DNA from 4 places in the Acetobacterium sp. KB-1 genome. Region 4 is predicted to be linked to each of the others. Evidence: riboswitches for the same ligand, from Rfam matches in the RefSeq annotation. Region 4 holds a riboswitch; each other region holds the start of a gene.

Region 1 (4,468 bases), 1.8 Mb from region 4:
CTTCTCCCCTTTTTTTACTATTCTAAGACCAAAGAATGATTAAAAAAATCACCTTTGACTTTAAAAACATCGTATAATGTTTGACTGGTTAATACCTCTTCACTTTTACCACAATCATAAATTCCATCATGGTTTAATATAATTAATTCATCACAATATTTTCGTGCTAAGGATAAATCATGAATAACCATGATCACTAATTTACCTTTCTCAACTTCCGAACGCAATTGTTTGAAAAATCTCACCTTATAAAAAATATCAGCATTTGATAATCCTTCATCCACTAAAATCGCATTACTTTCTTGGGCTAATACTTTGGTAAAAAACGCACGTTGTACTTCACCACCACTTAATTGTGTTAACGGTTTATCGCAATACTCACTTAAATCATTTTCTTTAATCCGTGTATTAATAATTATGTCATTATCTTCACGACTCATACTATCATGAGCATAGCGGCCCATTGACACCAATTCTTTTAGAGTATACGGAAACTTTACAATTGTACTTTGTCTCATATATGATAATTCTTTCGCCATTTCTTTTTGAGAATAATCACCTAGTTGTTTTCCCTTGAGTAGCACTTCCCCAGAATTCATTGGAATATCTCTTGAAATAACATTAAGTAACGTCGATTTCCCAACCCCGTTTGGTCCAATAATCCCATATAAAATATTAGGATGAAACTCAATACTGATATCATTTAGGATTTTCTTTTTACCATAACTCACATAAATATTTTTCATATTTATCATCCTGCTTACCTCTTTTTCATAATAAAAATATAAATAAAAAACGGCCCTCCAACCATGGTCGTTAATACCCCAACTGGTATTTCATGTTGCAAAACAGTTCGGGTTATAGTATCAGCTAATAATAAAAACAAGGCCCCTAAAAGGGCACTCATTGGCAATACTTTACGATTATCTGCGCCAACAAAAATACGACATAAATGTGGTACAACCAAACCAACAAATCCAATAATGCCACACAATGATACTGCAAATGCGGTTAATGTGACAGCTGTCAATAATAATAAACGATATACAAAATCATAAGCAATTCCAACGGATTTGGCCTCTTCTCTTCCTAATGTAAGAATATTTAATTCTTCCATATACCGGGATGCTATAAAATATCCAATCGCAGTAATAACCGCAACAACACATACTTTTTCAATAGGTTTTGATGCTAAATTTCCCATCAACCAATAGACCATTTCAACAACATCTTCATCTGCTAAACTCTTTAATAAGCTAATTCCTGCTGAAAAAATGCTTCCAATAATAATTCCAGCTAAGATTACATTAGCCGAATCCAAGGTGCCTTTTACTCGTGATAACCACATCACAATTGCAATTACAACATAACTAAAGACAATTGCCAAAATCTGAATTGGCAGTGCCACCCCAAAGGCAATATTAACGTAAATTGCCAAACATGCTCCAAAGGCGGCTCCTGATGAAATTCCTAAGGTATAGGAATCTGCTAAAGGATTTTGGAGTAAGCCTTGTAAAATTACACCACTTGACCCTAATGCGCTTCCCACAAATATCGCCGCCAACACTCTGGGAAAACGAATTTTATAAAAAATCGTTTTCCCAATCTCAGAATCTATTTCCGTTAGATTCACTTTACCAACATTTATTGCAAATAGCCCAAGTCCAATCAGTCCAATTATAAGAATCAAATTAATCCATTTACTTTTCATAAAATATTTCCTGCCATTATTCACATTCCTGCTTTTTTATTTATTATTAATGTCAAAAATAGCTTTATTTTTAAACGATTAACAACCTTTATAGATATTTATCAAAAAAACTCTTAGTTTCTACTAAAAACTAAGAGTTTATATGTTATACAATAAAATCATCTCCATTACTTGTAGAGTACTTGTGATACAATAATAGGCAGATATTCTGACTCAAGCATTCCCATTTTTTCACCTTCCCAGTTTCCCAGTGGTTTATTGAAAAAACTAAACTTTTACAGCGGCAAGACCGTGTAGGATTTTCACCTAACTTCCCCTTTTATTAATCGTTCAGAAACGATTATCCTATTACAATTATTTAATTACTCTTATAATAACATAATTGTAAAGTATTATCAACATATGTCAATAACATTATTTTTTAATTTTAACTTTCTTTCAAAAAATACAAAAGCCACCTCATCACAAGGCGGCCTTAATTGTATTAATATTTGAGTTTTTATTTGTCTAAGCACGCAAAAAATAATACAATTTAGCGTAATGCCATTTACGCTAAATTGTATTATTACGCTAAAAAGTATAAACTACTATATTTATAGCTTTCTAAATTTTTTAAATATTTCGTTCAGATGATTTTCTAATATAACGTCAACTAGAAAGTGACCCAAGGGTGTTACAATTTCATTGTAGCTGAACAAAGATTAGTATCAATAATATCCGAAAATAACCCTTCCTGAGAAAAACGATTCAAAACAGCAACCTGTCTTAGATCGTTTTTCTCAATTTTTTACAAAATTTGTTTCTGATTAAGAGCCATGCTTACCCCTCCTTCATTTGCTGACTTTCTGTCAAGGCCTGAATAAACTTGCGGATCGCCGGGCTCTTATCTTCTTTCCGGCAGGCTGCGATCACATCAAATCGGTACTGATCCCCTTTGAGAGGAATGCAGCGGATCCGGTCATTGGCATAGAACTTGAGCTTTCCGGGAATAATCGCCACTCCATCCCCGGCTTCGGCCATCAATAAGGATGAGCTGATACACTCATAACGGAGCATCTTATTCGGGGGTATTTTTTCGGCGTTGAAAACCTTATTCATATAGGTTGCATAGCCATTGAATTTGTCATTGGCCGGCAGCAGAATCCGCTGTGAAAAGAGTTCATCAATGGCCACACTTTTCTTTCTGGCCAGCGGATGGTTTTTGCTGACTGCCACCCGCAGCACATCGGGATATAATTTATAAGTATCGCACCAGGAACTGAGCAGCTCCTGGTCGAAATCGAGGGTGATAATAACATCGACCTCATTGGTCTTTAATTTTTGCGGTAGATCGCCATAATCGCAGGAAAGCAAAGTCAGTTTAACGTGGGGACAGGCCTGTTCAAATAATTGCGCCGATGGTCCCAGAATTTCCCTGGTGTGGGCATGGAGATAACCGATTCGTAATTCCATTTCAAGCCCGGCGACGGCCATTTTTACTTTTTTCATGCTCTCATCATACTGATTGACAATAATATTGGCCTCGGTCAATAAGATCCGGCCAATCACGGTCAGTTCCAAATGGTGGTGGCTTCTGGTAAATAAAGACGCTCCGACTTCTTCTTCCAGGGCGGCAATGTGCTTACTCAATACTGATTGGGTAATAAACATTTCCTCTGCCGTTTTGCTGAAATTAAGATTTCTGGAAAGCGCAATAAACTCTTTCAATAAATCAATTCGCATCGATTTTTCCTTTCCTTTTCCAGATTAAGCTGCTGATGAGCTTGTAGGTCCTCTCATCAGCAATCGCCGCGGTTAACGCGATCGCCTGAAACATCTGGAAACTTTCTCTCTTTATTCTACCTGATTAATAAATTTCCGGCAAGAAACCTTCATTTATATTTAATCTTATATTATTCGTCTTAAGCTAAAGAATACAAGAAGGACTATTCTATTTTGGAATAGATCATGGTCTTTTTTGAATTTCACACTAAATCCGCCGAATGATATAATTCGTTTACAATGATAAATATTTAACAAAATACTTGTAATTATTTATCCACATTACAATTAAGAGGAGAATTACTTATGAACCTGAAGTACCCCAATCTTTTTTCCCCCATCAAAATTGGAAACATCACCTACAAAAACCGGATTTTTTCGGCACCGATCTCGTTGCAGGAACTGTCCCCGGAACTTACCTTAACTCAGGAAAACATTGCCTTTTTTGAGCTGCGGGCCAAAGGCGGCGCTGCCAATGTTACCGTTGGTGTTGCCAATGTGCTGGACACCGGTCGTGGTCATACCAAGGAACTGGCGCTGGATAATCCTCTGATTATGCCATCCCTGACCCATTGTGCCCGAACCATCCGACGCCATGGTTCAATCCCCAGCATTGAACTGTGCCATGCCGGAATGTTTGCCGGTCTGCCCAATCTGGAAAATCCCCATCCCACCAATATCCCTTATGGACCGCTTTATGAAGTAGCCGCAGATGGTACTGTCGTACGCCCATGGGATGAAGGAATGATCATGGAATTAGTGGAAGCTTTTGCCAATGGTGCCCGCCTGGTTAAAACCGCTGGTTTTGAAATGCTAATGGTGCATGCCGCCCATGGCTGGTTGCTGAGCCAGTTCATTTCGCCGACAAACACCCGCTGCGATCAGTTCGGCGGCAGTTTTGAAAACCGCATGCGCTTCCCGGTAATGGTCTTAAAAGCGATCCGCGAAGCCGTCGGACCGGGCTTCCCGATTGAATTCCGAATGAATGCCGTGGAG
Region 2 (4,468 bases), 610 kb from region 4:
GATGAAGCGGTAGGTTAAAACAAATATTTCTAAAAAAGTATTGCTGATATGGGCTTTTTTCATGACTCCGGCGATCTGCATCACCGGGGTTGTGTAAATTAAAAAAAGCATACAGGAAACTCCTGCCATCGCTCGACAGAAAACCAGGCTGGCCAGCACCAGATTGGTGGCAGTGATACCGATGGTAAACTGAAAAAAGTTAAATGCAAATAAATAATCACCACTACCACGACTTCCGCTGGCGATGGTAAACAATAACGCCAGGGCTCCGGGGATAATAAAGAGGGAGTCAAAAATCAGGGTATGCAGATAAATCCGCACCGGAATTTTTGCCCACAATAGGGTACACCCCACCATAACACCAAAAACCCCTGCCATATACAGGGGTTCATTGATGAAGAAAACCGAAAGGAGCATGACTAACGAAACCACTACCTTCACAGTAGGATTGGCATTGTTTAGTTTATTGGTATGGGCAAAACGATCAATCATGGTTGTCTCCTTCTAAGATGCAGTTAATATTTATATAAGTCGCCGGACTTCAGGTTGGTGACAAACTCCCGTACCGACCAATTGTTAATCTGATGTATACTGCAAGCTCGGACAGGCTCCCGCCGTGTCCGCCTTGATGCACAGGGTCTGACCCCTAGGTCACAACATGATGTAACAAGTGTCGGTACTGCTTTATCTTACTATTTACACTGATTTATCGGCTTTTTCATTTTTTTTCGACTTTTTATAAAGGTAGAAAAAGCAGATTCCCAGACCGCCGACACCTAAAATCTGTTGGAAGAGGAATAGGTTTTCTTCCATCTCGCCGGGATCAAACAAGCTTTCAAACCAGGGCACATAATTTTCATCGATTGCGGTGATGGCTGTTCCAGCAGCATCATCTGCGCCTGAAAACTCAGCGTCCGGCAAAGCAATCTGAGGGATAATAATCAGTGCGCCAATTAATAAAATCAGAACAACCTTAGTTATCGGTGAGAGTTTCATTTGAAATAATCCCCTTTTCTTTATATTGGTAAATGGCGTTAACCACCAGTACGGTTAAAATGCCTTCGATAATTGCCAGTGGTATCTGGGTAATCGCAAAAATACTTAAGAACTTAACAACGGAAGCTACAATCCCCCCGACCGGGTCCGGAAAGGCTAGTCCCAACTGGATGGAGGTGGTTACATAGGTTGCCAGATCGGCAATAAAGGCGGCTAAAAAAACGGTTAAGGCTTTGGGAACATTGATTTTTGACAGCCCTTTGTAAATCCCGTAAGCCACAAAAGATCCGACAATTGCCATCGAAAAGGCGTTGGCACCCAAAGTTGTCAGCCCGCCATGAGCCAGCAGCAGCGCCTGAAACAAAAGCGCAATGGTACCAACTACTACAGTGGCAAAGGGTCCCAAGAGGATCGCGCCCAAGCCGATCCCTGTCATATGAGAAGAACTCCCCGTTACCGAAGGCAGTTTAAACGCTGATAAGGCAAAGGTAAAAGCCGTTGCTATGGCTAAAAGAACTTTTTGCTCAGGTTTGTCTTTGAATATCTTCCCAACCTGATAGAGTCCGAAGGCGATAAACGGCAGGGCTAGCACCCACCAGAAAACAGCCCAACCAATGGGTAAAAAGCCTTCCATAATATGCATAGCGTTTACAGGCTGGGCAGCCAAAACAACCATTAAAAACGCGATTCCCACAACGGTCATGGTTTTTTTCATTTTCTCCATGCTAACCTCCATTTTATGATAATTTACCGAAAAAAAACCTTTTCCCCACAATACTATGGGAAAAAAGGTTTTATCATTACACATATCCATCAATTCTATGATTCACACCAAGAACCAACTTTTGTTAATGTTACTAACTTCCCTTTTCCCTGGAAGGACACTTTAGTACATCATATTAGTAGGTTTCCTGACTTATAGCTTTTATTCTCCTCGCCTTCCCAGACAAAACGTGCCCAGTGGCCAATTTAAGGAGACATAACTAATTACAGTGACCGGATCGTTCTGGATTCTAACCAGATTCCCTCAATGAAATTTTTCATCCTAAATGATTTTTTACATTTTTATTTAATTGTGGTTATATTATAACATGGATACGATAAATGTACAGTTTTTTTTAAGTGAATTAAGGCTAAAAGCAGTTTTACATGTAGCTTTGATGCCTCCCTCTATTTTTTTACAAACCTTCAATAAGGCCCATTAACTGCCCCTATTACGATAGGCAACACTGATCTTTTAATTAAATGAACTGGGAGGGATTCTTATTAACCAATCGTTGTAACTATTAATGAATCATCTTATAATAGGATCTGGCCGTGAGTAGATAAACCCCAGTATACACTAAAGCATAAACAACAACCCCCACAAGCGTGCATAAAAGAATTAGGGGTATATTGGTCAGCCGGAAGGCGGCTAACATTTTAGTAATAACCGGAAAGGCAAAAGCCACGTGGATGATGGCTCCGGCCAGGGGCAGAAAAAATACCATTAAGATCTGCTTGCCAATAGTTTTTTTAACCTCGGTTTTATCCATCCCCACCTTCTGCATAATGACAAACCGTTCGCTGTCTTCATAACCTTCAGAAATCTGTTTAAAATAGATAATTAACACCGTGGCCATCATAAAGAGGGAGCCCAGAAATACACCCAGGAATAAAAAACCACCAAATATTCCATAAAGTTCTGCCAGTGATTCATAAATATTTCTTATCTCAATATCCGGATTGAGCTGACTAACCGAAGCCCTCACCTGTTTTGAAAAATGGTTAATATTATCTTCACTGCCACTGAGATTAAACATCATGGCGTGATGAATCGCTGGTGACTCACTGTCAGCATTGTCTTTATTGGCATTCATGGCCGTGTAAATAGTCGACATCATCTGTTCGTCATTGACAATGATATAATAGCTATTTCCGGTAATCAATTTCTTTTTGAAGTCCATCGGCACTGATTCGAGCTGTTCAACCACCAAAAACAGATTTTCGCCAAAAACCACGGTTTGTTCCTGGTAATTCTCACCGGCTGAAAAAATCATTACTTCATTTTCTGCCAGGGTTTTGTTTTGATTCGTCATCCGGTTGTAATCTTCTAGCGGTACCGTGGTAATCTTACTGATCGTATTATAATACGTTAGATCCAAGTTCTCATCCGTTACCATATCCGGCAGAAAATGGCTGCCCTCCTTAAAGGCCGTAAAGGTACTCATATCAAAAGACAGTTCATTTGTTGTTTCCACCTTGGCACTGGTCTTTTCGGCTACAACAATTTTTTCAATCTCCGAAAAATCGGTGGTTTCAGCCGCACCAATAAAGCTCACATCCATGGGATAGTAATCCCGCCGCATACTTTCCTGACCGATGTATAAGGATACCGTCGTGGAGATCGTGACCAATACCATGGTGCTGAGAATACAAATATTAGCCAGACCGACAGCATTTTGTTTCATTCGATAAATCATCCCGGAAACTGAAATAAAATTTCGGGACTGGTAATAGAACTTTTTATTCTTCTTCAAGCATTTTAGCAGTGTGACGCTCCCCGCTGTAAACAAAGCATAGGTTCCGATGATGACAAAAATAACGGCCACAAAGAAAAGCAGTATCGCTTCAATGGGATCTTGCACTGATAAAGCAATCGCATAGCCAATTCCCAGCGAAATCACGCCGATGAGCGTCATCAGCCATGAAGATTTTGGTTCTTTTTCACCATGCTCCCCACCTCTTAATAAATCAATGGGGTTGGTAAGCTTTACCTGCAAAAAATTAGTTAATAGGGTCAAGCCAAAAATAGCCAGAAATACAACCGTCGTATATAACAAACCCATCTGATCAATCTTAAAAGCAAGTGGACTTTTAATATGAGCAAGGTTAAGAAGGATTAGAAACATCAGTTTCCCAATCAGGACCCCACCAAGGAGCCCTAAACTCAAACTGATTACCGTCACAAATAGCGTTTCATAGAATAACACTCTGGCAATATGCTTCTTTTCCATTCCCAGAATACTGTATAATCCCAGTTCTTTTTTTCGTCGTTTAATCAAAAAACTGTTGGTATAGAAGAGAAAGATCACCGCAAAAATGCCAATAACAATAATCCCGAGGAATAATAATATTTTCAAGCTTTCCGAACCTTGCATTGCGTCTAATCCCTTATTGCTTTGGATTGAAACGATGGTATAAAAAGCCATAATCGATCCGATACAAGTCAGTATATAAGGGATGTAGGTGTTCCCGTTTTTCTTTAAATTGACCAGCGCCAACTTGGGATAAAAAAACTTATTCAAGGTTCTCACCTCCGGTTGCCAGTATCGACAAGGTAAAGGATATTTTCTGATACATGTCGTCGTTACTCATCGAACCCCGATAGATCTGATTGTATATTTCGCCATCTTTGATAAATAACACCCGGTTGGCATGACTGGCTGCTGCCACTGAGTGAGTAACCATCAGGATCGTCTGACCCAGGTCA
Region 3 (4,468 bases), 390 kb from region 4:
TATTGGGAACCCTCTTTGGAGGTGTAGCGGGAATGTTGGGTATTTTTATTGCTCGTTTAATCCCATATCAATACGCCTATGTTTTCATCATTCCGTTAGGAATTATGGGACTGATTTATCTGTGTAATACAATTAACAAGTCGGGTGCTATCGTTATTACCTGTGTGGTTTTTCTCATTTTAATGACCACCTATCCTCAGGATACGGGTACCTATATGCTGGCCCTTTTAAGACTTCTGGAAACGGTATTTGGTATCGTTGTGGCGTTTTTAATCAATCGCTTTATTAAATTGCCGGAATGTGATAAAAACCCGGATGAAAGCCAAACAGAGGCGGAAAAAGAGTTGGTCACGGTCGAAGAAAAACCGGACAGCGGTTATAAAAAATTTAAAGTGTCAAACCTGTTGTATATGATATTCAAACCCTAGATTTTACGTTTATTCTGGATTTTTGTGACGTCTAGATTAACTAAAATATAATTACCCCTCCCCTTAAAAAAGAGACCACCCTTAATACCAGGTGGTCTTTTTTTATTTGCAAATATTTTGTTATCTGAAATAACCAATAATGGTCAGCTTATCCTTAAAGATGGCAGCCAGTCCGGATAGGGCTGAGGGCTTGATGCTGGCAATTACGGTGGTTGCCGGGCCGGAAGAATCCACTACATTCAGATCATTAGGTAATTGTTCAAATTGGAGCTGGTAAATATTGGCAAGCGTGTTGGCTTCGTATAAAATCCCTTTGGAACCGCAGGGAACGATCTCATTTACGGCAGGGTTCTTAACTAAGGTCTTGAGATCCTGATAATTGGCGATTTCCGGATCGCCATCGAGAATAAGGGCACTGACATATTTGGGTTTACCGATGCAGATCACCACATCTGCAGATACTGAGGGAGTGATTCGCAACCGATTGGCCATTCCGAGTACAAAAATGCCAAAACCGGTCATGCTGGTTTTGAAATTTTCTTCGGTCGAACCATTAATGGGCAGATCTCCGATACCGGCTCGTTCCAATTCTTCCCGAATACCTTTAATCAGAGCTTCGCCGGTGGGGTGCATTTCTCCGACGATGGTGTTGGAAAGACCGATGATCTGGGCGCCACAGGCCAGCAGTTCAAAAAGACATACCCGGGCAGCAAAAACAGAAATGTACTTGGTGGCAACACACAGTTCATCCCCGGGCTTTTCCCCGACGCCACCGCTACTGTCGCAGGCAGTGACCAGGAGGGAATCAGGAAGCTCAATGACGGATAGGTCACGATATTGATAAGTTTTCATACGGTCCTCCATTCGGGGGTTTTTATAATAACGTAAGTGCCATGTATTTTGTGAGTTACTTCGTCATTTAAGAATCAGGTTCTAGCGGAGCTTAAGTTTATGCCTGAGCCGAAGTTGCCGAAGATACCTGATTTTTAACCGATAGGGGTAATGCTTTAAAGACAAGGGCCGCAATCAGGGCATTGATTCCACCCACCAGAGCCAGGGGAAACATCATTGCAATTACTCCGGGCCAGGTTAACATGGGGATTAAAAGCGGCGAACAGAGTAAAAGTAGGATCGGGCCGTTGCAGATAGCGGCAACGATAACGTTGACGATCAGGGCGACGATTTCATTTGCGGCCTTTTTAACAAAAACATAAGTATACCAGGTGGCCACCATGATCAGCCCCATCCCCAGACCAATAGCAAGGTGAACGGGTAGGGTCATTGGGAATCCTGAGGTAAGCGCGGTTAAAAGATGACCGATAATAGCAATAATTGCGCCAGCCAGAGGTCCCATCAACAGGGTGCCCAAAAAGGCCGGCAGTGAATCGAAGGCAATCGTGCCAAAAACTTTTAACTGGGCTCCTACAAAAGAGAGGGCAATTAAAAGCGCCATAAAAACGAGTTGTCGCGTGTTGATTTTCATGTGATACTCCTTAATTTTATTATAAAGCATTTCTATGGCGATGAAAAGAAAATTTGGATAGGTCGATTTAATTAAATAAAAAAGTTCACATCTAATTTAGATGTGAACTTTACCGTCGTCCAAATGGAATCATTTCTGGCAGGTCTCCTGAGTCAGCTTCATCGCAGTTTGTCCCTTCCCGTGAGGTGGTCATGACTTGTGCTCGACTTTACAGTGGTGGGTCCCTACAGGATTTTAACCTGTTTCCCTATTCTCCTTTTTCAAGGCACCAAAAAAGCTTTATTTACTTGAGCAAATAATAGCACATCAGAGATCAATTTGTCAAATTGAAATTGTAAATAATTAAGGGAAAGAAAAAGTAAAGTAATCGTTAAAAGATGATCGCGTCGAGGGTAAATTCTAGCTTAAATCAACCGCGAAAAAAAAGCGGCGATAAAAAAATCGCGGCCAAATATTGCTGCTATAATTCATTGTATTGAATCCTTGGAGTATGGTACAATGCTTTACAAAATGACTAATACTAAGAGGTATAAAAATTGATTCTAATGATCGACAACTATGATTCTTTCACCTATAATTTGGTTCAGTATCTGGAAAAACTGAATGCAACGGTGATTGTAAAGAGAAACGATAAGATTACCCTGGACGAGATTGCCGCGATGGCACCGTCGATGATTGTCTTATCACCGGGGCCATGCACCCCCAACGAATCCGGAATCTGTCTGGATGTGGTGCACCGTTTTAAGGGTGAAATCCCGATCCTGGGTATTTGTCTGGGCCACCAGATCATCGGTCAGGCCTTTGGCTGTAAGATTAAAAAAGCTCTGGAACCGGTTCATGGCAAAGTCCATGCCATCTCCCATGACAATGCCGGCGTGTTTGATGGTCTTAATAATCCCCTGAAGGTGACGCGCTACCATTCTTTGGTGGTTGAAAATCAGGAAATACCGGATTTTTTTGAGATCACCGCCCGAACTGATCAAAATGAGATCATGGGTATGCGACATAAAGACTACCACATCGAAGGGGTTCAGTTTCATCCTGAAGCGATTCTTACCGAAATGGGGATGGAATTATTGGATAACTTTTATCAATCGACAAAAGAAAATGGTGTGCGATGTTAATACAAGAAATAAAAACCGACTTAAGCAGTTTTGAGTGCTATCTTCTATTCAAAGATGAGCCCTATAGTTTCTTTTTAGACAGCGGCAGAGACCCGGACAGTCTGGGACGCTATTCATTTATCGGTGGGAACCCGTTTCTGGTCTTTAAAAGCAAAGCGGACGCCATTACCGTTAAAACCAAAACAGCGACGAAAACGCTTACGGGAGATCCTTTTGATGAACTGCAAAAGCTCTTAAAAAAGTATAAAATGGATTATCCATCCCCGTTTCCTTTTTTAGGTGGGGCAGTGGGTTATTTTGGCTATGATCTCTGTCATCATCTGGAAGTATTTCCCCGCAGTGCCGTGGATGATGTGGGGATCCCCGATTGTTATATGGGTTTTTATGATGGCATTGTGATTATTGATCATAAAGAAGGTAAGACCTATGTGGCCGCCCTGGGAATCGAAGAAAATGAAGCGGATATCATCAGCCGGTTAGCCGCAAAATTTGTCGGCGATCCCAAAATTGCCATTCGTACAGACTTTAAAATTAATGAGAATGTTGAATTTCGGGGTAATTTCACCAAGCCGGAGTATATGAAGGCACTGGATGCAGTTCACGAATACATTTTAGCGGGAGATATTTACCAGACAAATCTGACTCAGCGCTTTAACGCTGATTTACAGCTTAGCCCACTGGAATTATACAGCGAACTCAGAAAAATTAACCCGGCTCCCTTTGCCAGTTACATTGATTTTGGAGAAGGACAGATTGTTTCCAGTTCCCCGGAGCGTTTTATTCTGGTTCAGGGTCGAAACATTGAAACCCGACCGATTAAAGGGACGATGCCCCGGGGCAAAACCGCTGCGGAAGATGCCGCTAATCGGGAGACTCTGGTTAACAGCGAAAAGGATAAAGCCGAACTGCTAATGATTGTCGATCTGGAGCGCAATGATCTGGGAAAAATTGCTAAAACCGGCACCGTTAAGGTTCCGGAATTGTTTAAGTTAGAAACTTATCAGACCGTTTTTCACCTGGTCTCAACCGTTACGGCCGAATTAAAGGACAACCTCGATGCCATCGATTGTGTCAAAGCCACTTTCCCCGGCGGTTCGATTACCGGGGCACCGAAGATCCGGGCGATGGAGATTATTGATGAACTGGAGCCCACCCAGCGAAACATTTATACCGGTTCGATCGGCTATATTGGTTTCAACGGGGATCTCGATCTTAATATTGTCATTCGGACGATTGTCTGCAAGGATGGGAAAGGTTATTTTCAGGTCGGCGGTGGAATCGTCTGGGATTCCGACAACCAGTCCGAATATCAGGAAACCTTCGACAAGGGCAGAGCTCTGATGGATGCACTGAAACGCTATTAATTAAACAGTTTAGGAGGAACCCAATGGACTACGCCAGTTATAACGGAGAAATTTCAAAAGAACCCCAGA
Region 4 (4,468 bases):
GGACCGGTTCCAATCGGTGCCTTATCAAGATCTGCGGTTTTATCCAGATCAATAATCGACGTATAAGGATCACACAATTCATTAATCAGGGTAGGAAACGGACTGGCCGTTGTGATTGTTATAACATTGCCCGCCACAACATAAGCGGCTTCGCCAAATGCAGCGGCTCGTTTATTGGTACTGCCAACCCGTTTTAAGTTGTTTACAACCATCTCGGCGGTTAACGGGTCGCCGTTAGAAAAGGTGACCTTATCCTTAATGGTAATTTTCCAGGTATTGGTATCCACATTTTCATAAGACTCCGCCAACCACGGCTCTGGTACCAGCTCCATGTCCAATTTAAAGAGGGTCTCTGAAATAGCATAACGGACAGTAAACCAACCCTGCCAATCGACAGCCGGATCAAGCGAGCTCACCGCCTGTGTCTCACCCCAAACCAGATGTTTTTCTCCCGAGCTTCCGGTTTCACTGTTTCCACACCCTGCTAAAACAGCAACCATTAATATCAATGACAACAACATGATCAATACTTTTCTTTTCATATTCACTCCTTTTTATTTTTATTTAAAACCAGTAGCTGGTTTTAGATCGTTTGTTGTTTGGGTTCTAATAAATCCCGAACTGTATCACCGAGAAGATTAAAAATCATCACCGCTACCAACATAACTACCCCTGGGTAGAGAATAATCCAAGGGGCCGTCTGCATCAGACTACGGCCTTCATTGATCATTGAGCCCCACTCGGCCTGGGGAATCTGCACGCCGATTCCTAGAAAGGACAATCCGGCGATGCCCATCATCATTCCACCAATTTGCAGGGTTGCCGTAACAATTAAGGGTCCTGAAATATTCGGTAACATATGCCGCCACATGATCCGGGAATGACTGTTTCCGGAAATCCTGGCGGCTTGAATATAAACCTCAGACTTTACTACCATGACACTGCCCCGGGCTAATCGTGCATACTGGGTCCAGCCGGTCACCGCCAGGGCAATCATGGCATTGATCAGACCACCACCTAAAATACCCGCTACCGCAATGGCCAGAATCATATCCGGAAAAGCCAACAATATATCAACCACACCCATCAGTGCCCGGTCAACCTTTCCGCCATAATATCCGCAAACCACCCCATAGGCCGTTCCAAAGATAAAGGTCCCCATTACTAATGCCAGGGAAGCAAAGATGGAAACCTTGGCACCCATTAACACTCTTGAAAAAACACATCGGCCATAACTATCGGTACCAAAAGGATATTCTGACGAGGGCGGTTGCTTCGCCAATTTTAAATCGGTTAAATTTGGATCATGGGGACACAGCCAGGGTGCTACTAGACTTAAAACGATTAGAATCAGGACAACACCGAAAAGAAAATACAAACGCTTATGAACGGCATCCATTGGCAGTTTTATTTTTTTCATTTTAGGTTTCCCACCCTTCTTTAACCCGCGGATCTAAAAGATGATAGGATAAATCGGTTAATAAATTAACCACAACATAGATAATTGCCATCCACACCACAAAACCCTGAATCACCGGATAATCTCGGGCGCCGATGGCATCAACAACCATTTTCCCCAACCCCCGCCAGACAAAGATGGTTTCCACCACTGCTGCGCCGCCTAAAAGCGACCCGATCGATAGACCAATCAGGGTTACCACCGTGATCATCGAATTTCTTAATACATTTTTATACAAGATAACATTTTCCTGAATCCCCCGGGAGCGGGCTCCCATCACGTAATCTTTATTTAGTTCTTCCAGAACGGCAGCGCGAATCTGACGAATATATTTTGAGATCATCACCGTCGATAGTGCAATGGTGGGCAAAATCAAGCCTCGAATCGATCCTGTTGCTAACACTGGCAACCAGTTTAATTGCATGGCAAAAACATAAATCAGAACCAATGCCAGAAAAAAGTTGGGAATTGAGGTGCCCACAAAGGTAAAAAAACGAATGCTATAATCAACCCATTGATTTTGCCGGATAGCTGCTAAAATCCCCAGCGGAATGGCAATTAAAAGCGTTAAGAGCATCGAACTGACGGCCAGAATAATGGTTGAGGGCATTGCCGTTACTATTTTTTGACTAACTGGTACATTATCAATATAAGAGACCCCCATATCACCTGTTAAAAGATTTAAAAGCCAGCTCAGGTATTGTTCCAGAAAGGGTTTGTTTAATCCCATCTCTTCTCTTGTTTCATCAAGGATCTCCTGGCTGACTGCGGTTCCCTGAGCTGAGAGTTTCATTTCAGCGGGGTCACTAGGCGCAAGATACATTAATGCAAAGGTGATAAAACTAACACCAAGCAGTATTGGAATTAACTGCACTAACCGCTTCCTAATATATTTTCCCACGCATTCACCCCTTGATTTTTATTTTGTTAGTATATTCTAACTCCATACATCATGTCAATTGATTTTTCCTTGAGCCCATAAAAAAACTCACTATCCATAAAAGACAGTGAGTTTGTATTTTTCACAGCACAAAATCATCCTCTATCTTCCGTAGAGTATTAAGACAATAAACAGGCAGGTCTTCTGGCTCAAGTTTCAATACATCACATCCTGCCTATTTGTGGCATTTCTGGTGTGACTTTTCTCTTACAGCGGCGGGACCGCGTGGGATTTACACCCAACTTCCCTTTTCACCAGCTTATCATTTTTTAATGACAGCTGACACCTGGTTAATATTTAATTATTTTTGGGTAATATATATCAGAACAAAACAAATGTCAAGACTCTGTTTTAACTTACACCTCTGTTGTCATTCATAAACGCTAGGTAAATAACTAAATTTTTTGTAAAAAAAACCACGAAAATTAATAAACTTAACCTTCATGGCCTTTCTATTGATCTTAAATCAATATTTGTTATCCTCTAGTTTTTAGATCCAACCTAAATAAATTATACGTTAAATTATTATCAATTGTCAATTCTATTTTTTTAATATTTCAATCAACTGGTCAATGGTACTTTGTAAATTAATCCCGGTTAAAAAAGCGCGGCCATTAATCACCGGAATATCAATGTCCCCTTCCAGTTGACAGGTACAGACAATCGCATCGGGATGTAATTCTTGATACTTTTTAAAGGCATCTACCGCTTTGGCTTGAACAGTTTGACAGGCAATCCCATTTTCCAGCGCAATCTGTTCAATCTTTTTGGCAACTACAGTCGAGGTCGCCAGGGCAGTTCCACACGCAACTAAAACAAGTTTCATCGTTAATTCCCTCTTTCAATAATTAGAATTTTAGAATTTATCCCTTGATGATTTTTTTGAACTGTCCTAAATTTTCTTTCATATCGCCTTTAAATAAGCAGGATCCGGAAACAATGACATTGGCCCCAGCTTCCACTACTTCTTTTAGGGTGTTAAAATTAATTCCCCCATCAACCTGAAGATCAATATTTCGATTACCAATCATTTGGCGACAGGCGCTTATTTTTTCGGTGCTTTCTGGAATATAGCTTTGTCCGCCAAAACCGGGATAGACACACATAATCAGGATCATGCTAATGTGATCAAGATACGGCTTTATCACCTCCAGAGAAGTATCCGGAGAAACCACCAGTCCGGGTCTGACCCCTTTTTTTACAATGGCGTCAATACAGTCCTTAATCTCCCCATCCGACTCCACATGAACGGTAATGATATCCGCTCCGGCATCAGCAAACCGATCGATATATTTTAGCGGCTCGCTAATCATGAGGTGAACATCAAAGGGGATCTTTATGGTCTTTCGCAGGCTCGCCACCTGATCCGGACCGATGGTAATATTGGGCACAAAATGTCCATCCATAATATCCACATGGAGATAATCGGCGCCATTTTTTTCAACTTCTTTTAGATCCCGTTCCAGATTAGAAAAATCTGCACTGAGCATAGAGGGTGCTATTTTAATATTCATTGATATCTACTTTCCTTTTGAAATGCTGTAACCGGATTATAAAAAGGTCTTAATAAGATTGTAAATCATTTGCGGCTCTTTTGCATCTTTTATTTTTTGTAACATTTTTTCATTTTGAATAATGGTAATGATCGTCTGTAAGATCTTTAGTTGTTTTTCAGGATTATTAATGGCCAGTAAAAAAATTATCTGGACCGAAATACTTTCCTTGGGATTCCCCATGCCAGCAAAAACAATGGTGTTTTTTAACGTCACAATGGAAATACTTTCTTTTAATACATATTTCGCTTCAGTATGGGGCAACGCCACCCCTATTTTTGTGGGTAAACCGGTCGGAAAGGTTCTTTCTCTTTCCACTACCGCTTCAACAAAATCTTCAGTAACACACCCCTGCGAAAGCAGCGGTGTGGCTGCTAACGCAATGGCATCAAACTGATCCTTGACCGTACAATTGACTTGAATGCGATCGATATGGATTAACGAGTCCATTATTGTTTTTCAGTGGTATCAACGAGTGTCATCTGATTTTCGCCGTCATCGTCGTCGAGATCATCC

The links. Region 4 has a riboswitch for cobalamin ahead of nikB (nickel ABC transporter permease). Riboswitches for the same ligand answer to the same signal wherever they lie in the genome.
Region 1: linked by a shared signal. The riboswitch ahead of DOZ58_RS03905 (iron ABC transporter permease) and the one ahead of nikB (nickel ABC transporter permease) in region 4 are both predicted to bind cobalamin.
Region 2: linked by a shared signal. The riboswitch ahead of DOZ58_RS09575 (energy-coupling factor ABC transporter permease) and the one ahead of nikB (nickel ABC transporter permease) in region 4 are both predicted to bind cobalamin.
Region 3: linked by a shared signal. The riboswitch ahead of DOZ58_RS14080 (ECF transporter S component) and the one ahead of nikB (nickel ABC transporter permease) in region 4 are both predicted to bind cobalamin.

Annotation. Positions count from the first base shown of each region.
Region 1 covers NZ_CP030040.1:833,323-837,790, forward strand. Annotated here, with positions in the region: gene DOZ58_RS03900 (ABC transporter ATP-binding protein) at 18-746, opposite strand; gene DOZ58_RS03905 (iron ABC transporter permease) at 761-1,711, opposite strand; cobalamin riboswitch at 1,892-2,075, opposite strand; gene DOZ58_RS03910 (LysR family transcriptional regulator) at 2,531-3,433, opposite strand; gene DOZ58_RS03915 (FAD-dependent oxidoreductase) at 3,779-4,468, shown strand, end outside.
Region 2 covers NZ_CP030040.1:2,048,166-2,052,633, forward strand. Annotated here, with positions in the region: gene cbiQ (cobalt ECF transporter T component CbiQ) at 1-492, opposite strand, end outside; gene DOZ58_RS09570 (energy-coupling factor ABC transporter substrate-binding protein) at 697-996, opposite strand; gene DOZ58_RS09575 (energy-coupling factor ABC transporter permease) at 974-1,711, opposite strand; cobalamin riboswitch at 1,880-2,061, opposite strand; gene DOZ58_RS09580 (FtsX-like permease family protein) at 2,283-4,283, opposite strand; gene DOZ58_RS09585 (ABC transporter ATP-binding protein) at 4,276-4,468, opposite strand, start outside.
Region 3 covers NZ_CP030040.1:3,044,640-3,049,107, forward strand. Annotated here, with positions in the region: gene DOZ58_RS14070 (aromatic acid exporter family protein) at 1-428, shown strand, start outside; gene DOZ58_RS14075 (alpha-ribazole-5-phosphate synthase) at 549-1,280, opposite strand; gene DOZ58_RS14080 (ECF transporter S component) at 1,378-1,911, opposite strand; cobalamin riboswitch at 2,031-2,199, opposite strand; gene DOZ58_RS14085 (aminodeoxychorismate/anthranilate synthase component II) at 2,448-3,035, shown strand; gene pabB (aminodeoxychorismate synthase component I) at 3,029-4,399, shown strand; gene DOZ58_RS14095 (aminotransferase class IV) at 4,423-4,468, shown strand, end outside.
Region 4 covers NZ_CP030040.1:2,653,452-2,657,919, forward strand. Annotated here, with positions in the region: gene DOZ58_RS12250 (ABC transporter substrate-binding protein) at 1-542, opposite strand, end outside; gene nikC (nickel transporter permease) at 584-1,420, opposite strand; gene nikB (nickel ABC transporter permease) at 1,422-2,360, opposite strand; cobalamin riboswitch at 2,516-2,704, opposite strand; gene DOZ58_RS12265 (PTS sugar transporter subunit IIB) at 2,941-3,225, opposite strand; gene rpe (ribulose-phosphate 3-epimerase) at 3,263-3,913, opposite strand; gene DOZ58_RS12275 (PTS sugar transporter subunit IIA) at 3,950-4,402, opposite strand; gene gyrA (DNA gyrase subunit A) at 4,402-4,468, opposite strand, start outside.